2 regions of the Serratia proteamaculans genome follow, and region 2 is predicted to be linked to the other one. Evidence: predicted binding sites of a transcription regulator. Region 2 holds the regulator's gene; the other holds the start of a gene.
What was found. Region 2 encodes CRP, which controls carbon source genes, mostly activating them, when cyclic AMP is high. Its sites were predicted from a motif close to ATGTGANNNNNNTCACAT; they were not measured.
Positions count from the first base shown of each region.

Region 1 (4,920 bases), 880 kb from region 2:
AAGCCTTACCCCAGGCATCCAGCACTTCCTGGCCCGGACTGAACATTTCATCCAGGGTAGCCAGCAGATGACCGCCAACAATCTGGTATTGGTCCGGCCGAATATTCAGGCTGGTGTGCTTCTGAGCAATACGTTCTACCGCCGGCAGCAACGCCGCCAGATTTTCGATATTCGCGGCATAGGCACAGATCGCGTCGAACAGCGCCTGACGCTGATCGCCATTGCGCTGGTTGTTCATATTGAACACATCTTTTAACTCAGGATTGTGCTCGAACATGCGATCGTAGAAATGGGCAGTCAGTTTCGGCCCGGTAGCGGCCAGCAGGGGAATGGTAGATTTTACGGTGGCGATGGTTTGGCTATCCAGCATGGTAGCGCTCCTTGGTCGATCATTATTGGAATATTTAAATGATGCATTTTAAATGCATCTTTAGGTTTTAACGCATCCTAACGGTTTCTGCCTTGGCTGTAAATACCCCTGTTTTTGTTGCGGGGTCGTTAAGCGACGATCTTGCTCACAGAACATGAAAAAACCGCATGCTCAGTATGAGTAAAAGTCCGTTGTCGAATGGGGTGGTTTATCGGATCAAAGCCTTGCTGCGCCTAATGCCAATCGTTTGCGTAAAAACCTCTGTCAAGGCCTATCCTCAGTGGGGCGAAACAGTTTACACTGTGGGCCAGAACCCAACCGGGTAGTTATTTGGTGATTTTTTAGTTAGCCGATTTAAGTCAGGAGAAGCCGGATGTTAAAGCGTGAAATGAACATTGCTGATTACGATGCCGAACTGTGGCGTGCAATGGAGCAAGAAGTGGTGCGTCAGGAAGAGCACATTGAGCTGATTGCATCTGAGAACTACACCAGCCCGCGCGTAATGCAGGCTCAGGGTTCCCAGTTGACCAACAAATACGCTGAAGGTTATCCGGGCAAGCGTTATTACGGCGGCTGCGAATATGTGGATATCGTTGAGCAACTGGCAATCGACCGTGCCAAAGAGCTGTTCGGTGCTGATTACGCCAACGTTCAGCCACACTCCGGTTCCCAGGCGAACTTCGCCGTTTATACCGCGCTGCTGCAGCCGGGCGATACCATTCTGGGGATGAACCTGGCGCACGGTGGCCACCTGACCCACGGTTCTCCGGTTAACCTGTCCGGCAAACTGTATAACGTGGTGCCTTACGGCATCGACGAAAAAGGTCAAATCGACTACGAAGATCTGGCTAAACAGGCACAGACTCATAAACCAAAAATGATCATCGGCGGCTTCTCTGCCTTCTCCGGTATCGTTGATTGGGCAAAAATGCGTGAAATCGCCGACAGCATCGGCGCCTACCTGTTTGTTGACATGGCGCACGTTGCGGGCCTGATTGCCGCCGGCGTTTATCCGAACCCGGTCCCTCACGCGCATATCGTGACCACCACCACCCACAAAACCCTGGCGGGTCCGCGCGGCGGCCTGATCCTGGCGAAAGGCGGTGATGAAGATCTGTATAAAAAGCTGAACTCCGCCGTGTTCCCTGGTGGTCAGGGCGGCCCGCTGATGCACGTGATCGCCGGTAAAGCGGTGGCGCTGAAAGAAGCGATGGAGCCTGAGTTCAAGATTTACCAGCAGCAAGTGGCCGATAACGCCAAAGCTATGGTGGAAGTGGTTCTGCAACGCGGCTACAAAGTGGTTTCCGGTGGCACCCATAACCACCTGTTCCTGCTGGACCTGGTTGACAAGAACCTGACCGGTAAAGAAGCTGACGCAGCCCTGGGCCGTGCCAACATCACCGTGAACAAAAACAGCGTGCCAAACGATCCCAAGAGCCCGTTCGTCACCTCCGGTGTGCGTATCGGTACTCCGGCTGTGACTCGCCGCGGCTTTAAAGAAGCTGATGTGCGTGAACTGGCCGGCTGGATCTGTGATGTGTTGGACAACATCAATGATGAAGCCACCATCGAACGCACCAAGAAGAAAGTACTGGATATCTGCGCCCGCCTGCCGGTTTACGCATAATTCCGCTTTCTCGCTAAAAAACGCTCAGGCGTCATGCCGGTCACTTAGGTGACCGGTTTTTTTTTACCTGCTGTCGACGGTGGTAGATCCAACGTCGTATATATGTTTCCGTCATTAATATTAGTTATTAATATATTTAATAACAACAGGCTGTGATATTTATCGCCTTTTAATTAATTGCATTGTGCTGAGGGCGTGTTATGTGATGTGCGTCTATATGATTGTTATTTACTCTCATGGTATACCTTAATAAAGGACGATTATTATACTATGGAGTGTCGTATGACGCAGGTTATTCATTTTGCTCTCTCTTGTCTGTTAGTAACGGTAATGGCATTGCTGGTGAGCCATAACCGAAAGTTAATTAAGGTTCGTTATATTATCCAGCTGCTGGTGATAGAAGTCTTACTCGCCTGGCTATTTCTCCGTTCTGATATTGGCACCGGCTTTACCGCACAGGTTTCTACGGTGTTCAATGGGTTGATGCTGTTTGCCGGCGAAGGCACCGATTTCTTATTTGGTGGAATGCGAGCGCAAGGGTTGGCATTCTTCTTCCTTAATGTGTTATGCCCGATTATTTTTATTTCTGCATTGATCGGTATTATTCAGCATATCAATCTATTGCCGATTATTATTAGGGTGGTGGGGACGGTATTGTCCAAAGTCAACGGTATGGGCAAGCTGGAATCTTTTAATGCCGTCAGTGCATTATTGCTTGGGCAGTCGGAGAACTTTATCGTCTATAAAGATGTGCTGGGCAAGATGTCTGAAAACCGTATCTACACCATGGCGGCTACTGCAATGTCAACCGTCTCGGTGTTTATGGTCGGCGCCTATATCAATATGGTTGATGCCCGATATGTCGTGGTGTCATTGATTCTGAATATGTTTAGCACGTTTATTGTGCTGTCACTGATTAATCCCTATCGCGTCGATTTGGAAGAAGAAGTTCAGATGCAGGATCTGCATCGCGGACAAAGCCTCTTTGAAATGCTGGGCGAATATATTCTCGCCGGCTTTAAGGTAGCAGTAATCATTGCAGCGATGTTATTGGGGTTTATTGCCCTGATCGCTGCCATCAATGCGTTGTTTAGCAGCCTGTTTGGCATCAGCTTCCAAGGATTACTGGGCTATCTGCTTTATCCTTTTGCCTGGATCCTTGGCGTACCGGCTCATGAAGCGCAGCAGGTTGGCAGCATCATGGCGACCAAAATTGTGGCCAACGAGTTTGTCGCCATGACTGACTTGCAACAAATCAAAGCTGCGTTGTCGCCACGCGCTGAAGGGATCTTGTCGGTGTTCCTGATCTCCTTTGCCAACTTCACCTCGGTGGGCATTGTGGCGGGGGCGATTAAAGCACTGAATGAGCAACAGGGGAATGTGGTTTCCCGTTTCAGTCTGAAACTGCTGTATGGCTCAACGCTGGTGAGTTTTTTATCGGCAGCGGTAGCCGGATTAGTTATTTAAAACGCCAGCTAGCCTCTTTCCAGGCCAGAAGTTATTTCTTTCCGACAGAGTTTAAAATCGACAGACATAATGAGGTATTACCATGAGGGTTTTGTTTATTGGTGAGTCATGGCATATTCACATGATCCACTCTAAAGGCTTTGACAGTTTTACATCGAGTAAATATGAAGAGGGCGCGGAGTATCTGTTGTCCTGTTTACGCGGCGCGGGGATGACTATCGATTATATGCCGGCGCATACCGTGCAAACTGCCTTTCCGCAAACGTTGGACGAACTGCTAATTTATGATGCTGTCGTGATTAGCGATATCGGCAGCAATACCTTCTTATTGCAAAATAAAACCTTTTATAAAATGGAGGTGATGGCCAATGCCCTGTCATTGATAAAAGACTATGTCGCCATGGGGGGCGGAGCATTAATGATAGGCGGTTATCTTTCCTTTACCGGTATAGAGGCTAAAGCAAATTATAAAAACACCCTCCTTGCCGAAGTGTTGCCGGTTGAAATGTTAGACCATGACGACCGTATTGAATTACCGCAAGGCTGTAAACCACTCACGCTGAGCCACAGTCATGAGATCACCCGTGATTTAAATGAATGGCCGATTTTGCTGGGATATAACAAATTTATTGCCAAACCTGGCAGCGAAACATTAGCCGAGATTAACGGTGACCCCTTGCTGGTGGTTGGCAAGTATCAGAAGGGGCATGTTGCCTGTTTTGCCAGTGATTGTTCGCCACATTGGGGCGGACCGCAATTTATGCAGTGGGAAAACTATACCGCCTTCTGGTGCAATTTAATGAATTCAATCAAAAGGAGAAATTGAAATGGATGACAAAACCAAGATACAAGAAATGATTGCTGCGGCCTCCCGAGCCAGGGAGTTTTCCTATGCCCCTTATTCTAATTTTACCGTGGGTGCGGCATTGATGACCAAGAGCGGTAAGGTGTACAGCGGCTGTAATGTCGAATCTGTTTCCTATTCGCCCACCACCTGCGCAGAACGCGTTGCTATTTTAAAAGCCGTTTCTGAAGGCGAGCGCAGTTTTGAAATGATTGTGGTGATCGGTGGTCCCAGAGAGGGTGAAAGCAAGGCTAAAGGCTATTCCGGGCCATGCGGTGTGTGTCGTCAAATGATCTATGAGTTTGGCAAGGACACCAGGGTTATTATTGCCAACAGCCTGGATGAATACTACGTACACGACATCTCGGAGCTTTTCCCCTTTGGGTTCGGTCCGGACCATTTATTAGGGTAAATCGCCGACCCTCCGTCATAGGGGCGCTGCAAGTTGCGCCCTGATTCCGGGCATAAACTGTGAACTGCATTGCACTCTATCCCTTTGAAGGTGAATGAACATTGCTAGCCAATGTGACCTCTGTCAAAGTATCGCCCTCACACCGGAGGGATCATGGTTCTGCAATCTACGCGTTGGCTAGCTCTCAGTTATTTCACCTA
Region 1 is NZ_OX461105.1:4,125,389-4,130,308, reverse strand. Features, by position in the region: gene hmpA (NO-inducible flavohemoprotein) at 1-370, opposite strand, end outside; gene glyA (serine hydroxymethyltransferase) at 744-1,997, shown strand; gene QOT07_RS19200 (NupC/NupG family nucleoside CNT transporter) at 2,280-3,464, shown strand; gene QOT07_RS19195 (glutamine amidotransferase) at 3,547-4,290, shown strand; gene cdd (cytidine deaminase) at 4,292-4,720, shown strand; gene QOT07_RS19185 (3-phenylpropionate MFS transporter) at 4,874-4,920, shown strand, end outside.
Region 1: a site for CRP is predicted at 2,198-2,215, ahead of QOT07_RS19200 (NupC/NupG family nucleoside CNT transporter). Genes of this name have one in related genera too.

Region 2 (4,920 bases):
CTGCATGCGGGCATAGGCCAGTGCGCTGGGGTCGGGTTCCTGTTCTTCCAGCAGCAAACGCAGCGCCTGCTGATCGTTCTCCAGCGCCTGGTGGGCGTTCTTGCGCAGCAGCCCGCTTTGCCACTGTGGCCACAGCCAGATGGTGCTGCCGAATACCAGCACGCAGCCAATCAGGGTGTCGATCAGCCGTGGCACCAGGAAATTGGTGCCGTTTAGCGCCAGCAATTGCAGGGTGTAGACCGCCGTCACCGTAAAGCCAATCACCGCCAGCCCATAGTTTTTACGCGATACCAGATAGGCCAGCAGCGTGATCACCAGCATCACGCTTAGGGTCTCGGCCTCGGGTAGCTGTAATTGCAGCAGACCGGCGGCGAGCACCAATCCGACCAGGGTACCGAGCGCACGGTGCTGGATGCGCACCCGGGTGGCGTTGTAGCCGTTCTGGCTCACCAGCATGATGGTCAGCAGGATCCAGTAAGGCTTCGGCAGATTGAAAAACAGACCCAGACTACTGCCCGCCGCCAGCGTGACACCCAGCCGTGCCGCATTGCGCAGGGCGTTGGACTTGAACGACAGATAGCTGACCAGCGCGGGCCAAAACGGCAGGCGGTTTTGGTTGGCCATTAGATCGCGGCGGTAGAGCGGGTGCTGGGTGCGCAGCAGACGTGCGATGCGACTGAAGTGGTAGTAGCAGAACTGGCCCACCGGGTTGTCCGGATGCTGCGCAGCGACTTTTTCCAGTGCCGCCAGTTCATGGTCCATTTTGAATCGCTGCGAATGCTGGTGGTAGAGAATATCGTGGGCCACCGTGCGTAGTCGGCCGGCAATCACCTGCGCATTGCGGCGGATAATTGCTTCGGCCTGGCTCTGCTCTACCAGTTTTTGTACTTCTTCCGGCAGATGCAGGCTGACGGTGATGTGTTCCTGCAAATCCAGCGCGACCTGAAAGGTGCGTTGCAGGCGCTTTTGCTCAAGGTTACTGGCGTGCGGCAAAAAATTAAGCTGCTGGTACAGCAGGGTGATCAAGTCCATGACTTTTTGCTGGCGTACCAACAATGGCGGTAGTGCAGTCTGCGGATCGGTATGCTGGGTCAGTAGCGAGTATTTGGCTTCGAAGTAGTCCGCCAGCTCCAGATAGAGCTGATTGAGCGACTCGCGCATCGGTTGTTCTTTCCACAGCTTGAACCAGAACCAGGTGAACAGGCCGTACCAGGCGGTACCGACCACGTATAACAGCGGTGCGTGCCACAGCGGGACTCTACCGACCATGCTGAGAGAGAAGATGGCGGCTACCAGTGCGGCAGGCAGCAGGCGGGCGTGTAACGGGCTGATTTCACCGCTGACGCCGAGCAACAGGGCCAGGCCGAGCATCAGTAACGGCAGCGGCAACTGCCAAAGCAGAACTTGCTGCAGCAACAGGCTACTGAAGGCAAACAGGGAACCGCCGACGATCAGGCGTTTGAAGAAGCGTTTGTGGGGCGTGTCCAGCCCGGCGATGTTACAGCAGGCGGGGACCAGGGAAAATAGCAGGCCGTATTGCAGCTGGCCAATCAGCAGGCCCAGCAGTACCGGCAGGCAAAGCACCAGCGTTTGCCGCAGTGCGTAATTGACTTCCGGGTGGTAAATCAGTCGGCGCCACATGATGATTCAGGGCATAAAAAAACGGCGCGAATCATCGCGCCGTTTTTTCAGTAATTAACGCGTGCCGTAAACGACAATAGTTTTGCCGTGGGCGGAGATCAGATTTTGATCTTCCAGCATTTTCAGAATACGACCAACGGTTTCACGTGAACAACCGACGATCTGGCCAATTTCCTGGCGGGTAATTTTAATCTGCATGCCATCCGGGTGGGTCATGGCATCAGGCTGTTTCGCCAGGTTCAGCAGTGTTTGCGCGATGCGGCCCGTCACGTCCAGGAAAGCAAGGTTACCCACTTTCTCAGAGGTGATCTGCAGACGGTTTGCCATCTGCGCTGACAGGCGCATCAGGATGTCCGGGTTAACCTGAATCAACTGGCGGAATTTCTTATAGGAAATTTCAGCCACTTCACAGGCGGTTTTCGCCCTAACCCAGGCGCTACGCTCCTGACCTTCTTCAAATAATCCAAGCTCGCCGATGAAATCCCCCTGGTTAAGGTAGGACAGGATCATCTCTTTACCTTCTTCATCCTTAATCAGCACCGCTACGGAGCCTTTGACGATGTAGTAAAGCGTTTCGGCCTTTTCACCTTGGTGAATCAGCGTACTTTTGGATGGATATTTGTGGATATGGCAATGAGACAGGAACCATTCGAGAGTAGGGTCTGTTTGCGGTTTGCCGAGAACCATTCGCTGTTATCCTCTGTTGTTATCGCTGCCTTGTGTCACAGGGGTCAGAGTTCCCTGTAAAACGTGCTGTCGCCGTTTTTTTAATGGTGGCTGGCAGCAGGTTTTGAGGCGTGTCATAAATATACGCTGTCGCCCTAGCATATTAACTTGCCGGGAGAGCTGCAAGCTACATTCTGTTAACATACCGGTAAAGGAGCCTTTCCCTGGGAGTTTCCCTGAAATCAGTGTCCCGGAAAGATTTATTGCGGCTCTGTTTGTAGCACAGAGTGAGGCGGGTGTCTTGTGTTGTCTCGCTTCAGCATGATTAGCATCAGGTTCCGTTGCCAGTTTCTATGCGAAAGCGTAGTCTGATTTTAAGAAATTAACCGGAGTGACCAGTATGCAGGCAAGAGTTAAGTGGGTGGAAGGGCTGACGTTTCTGGGTGAATCCGCGTCTGGCCATCAGGTGCTGATGGACGGTAACGCCGGTGATAAAGCCCCCAGCCCGATGGAAATGGTGCTGATGTCGGTGGGAGGCTGCAGCGCGATCGATGTGGTGTCGATCCTGCAAAAAGGACGTAACGATGTGCGCGACTGCGAGGTGAAATTGACCTCCGAACGGCGTGAAGAAGCGCCACGCTTGTTTACCCATATCAACCTGCATTTTATCGTCACCGGTAAAGATTTAAGTGACAAGATTGTTGAGCGGGCGGTAAACCTTTCCGCCGAGAAGTACTGCTCGGTCTCGCTGATGTTGAGTCAGGCAGCCAGCGTGACCCACAGTTTTGAAATCCGCGCAGTGTCCTGACGGATAGAGGGGGCGCGGCCTGTCGCCGCGCTCTGATAAGTTACTCGATTTTTTTGCCTTCCAGCAGTTGCTGCACCAGCGGCGCCATAATCAGCTCCATCGCCAGCCCCATTTTGCCACCCGGCACCACCAGCGTATTGATATGCGAGATAAAAGATCCTTGCAGCATGGCCAGCAAGTAAGGGAAATCGATCTGGTCCAGACCGCGGAAGTGGATCACCACAAAGCTCTCGTCCAGCGAGGGGATCGCCTTGGCGGCAAACGGGTTGGAGGTATCTACCGTCGGCACCCGTTGGAAGTTGATGTGGGTGCGGGAGAACTGCGGCGTGATGTAGTTGATGTAGTCTTCCATCGAACGGACCACCGAGTCCATCACCGCTTCACGGGAGTGGCCGCGTTCGCCGGTATCGCGGATCAACTTCTGGATCCACTCCAGGTTGACGATAGGCACCACGCCGACCAATAAATCGACATGTTTGGCCACGTCGTTGTGTTCGGTCACCACGCCGCCGTGCAACCCTTCATAGAACAGCACGTCGGTCGGTGCCGGTAAGGCTTCCCACGGCGTAAAGGTGCCGGGGACCTGGTTATAGGGCACCGCTTCATCGTAGGTATGCAGATATTTGCGAGAGCGGCCGGTACCGTTGGTGCCGTACTCGCTAAAGCTTTGTTGCAGCAGGCCGAAGTCGTTGGCCTCAGGGCCGAAATAGCTGATATGACGGCCGAGATCGCGCGCTTTGCGGATTGCCGCGTCCATTTCCGGTCGGGTATAGCGGTGGAAACTGTCGCCTTCCAATTCAGCGGCACGGATGTTCAACTGCTGAAAGATTTTACGGAACGCCACGCTGGTGGTGGTGGTGCCGGCGCCGCTGGAGCCGGTCACTGCGATAACGGGATGTTTGGCGGACATGGTGGTGGGTCACTCCGTGTTAAATGCGCAGGCGTCAGATAAAATTATACCCGTCATCTTTCAAGCTGCAGCGTTGTTACCTGCACTCGCTCACCCCGGTTACTTACTCGAGTAAGCGCCCGGGGATGAGCGAGTTGGGCGCCTAGCTGCAGCTTGAAAGCTATAGGCTATATTGGTGTGTTTGACGCCCTTTCGCCAAGGGCAAAATTCCGCGCGTTGGTTTGCAATCCCTCATTGTTACCTGATTTTTTCCGTCAGTCATAGAACCGATCGGCACTAAATTTCTTCTTGTCCGGCGCGGAACTGTCCTCGAGGCATGATGTTGATGGTCTCATGCAGTTCTGACCACACCAACAGCACCTCGCCACTTTTCAACTGGCGGCGTACGTCTTCCACCTTTTGTTCCAGCGAGCGCTCGTGCTCGCCGTAGTCGGTCCCTTCACGCAGCACAAAGGACTCGATCAGGCCGTTCAGGGTCTCAGCTTCCAGTTCTTTCCAGGGGATAATCACTTGGTTGTTTCCAGATAAGGGGCAAGCCAGGATGGAATACGGTATTCCAGCCACATATGGGGTTTTTTCAATGTACCGCCGACAAAGCCGACGTGGCCGCCAAACTCGGTCAGCTGATACTCAATGTTGGGCGGCAGCGTGGCGACCTCGGGGATCACTTCGTCGGTCATAAAAGGATCGTCCTTGGCATGGATGATCAACAACGGCGTTTGGATCGACGGCAACAGCGGCAGGGCACTGCAGCGGCGGTAATAATCGGTAGCGTCGCTGAAACCGTGGATACGCGAGGTAATGGCATCGTCAAAGTCGCGGATCCGGCGCAACGCCTTGAGCTGCGGCAGTTTCAGCGGCAGGGTGTCAGGATAGTGCAGCAGTTTGCGGGTGG
Region 2 is NZ_OX461105.1:5,009,394-5,014,313, reverse strand. Features, by position in the region: gene QOT07_RS23385 (YccS/YhfK family putative transporter) at 1-1,641, opposite strand, end outside; gene crp (cAMP-activated global transcriptional regulator CRP) at 1,696-2,328, opposite strand; gene QOT07_RS23375 (OsmC family protein) at 2,708-3,115, shown strand; gene QOT07_RS23370 (phosphoribulokinase) at 3,156-4,025, opposite strand; gene QOT07_RS23365 (YheU family protein) at 4,302-4,535, opposite strand; gene QOT07_RS23360 (hydrolase) at 4,532-4,920, opposite strand, start outside.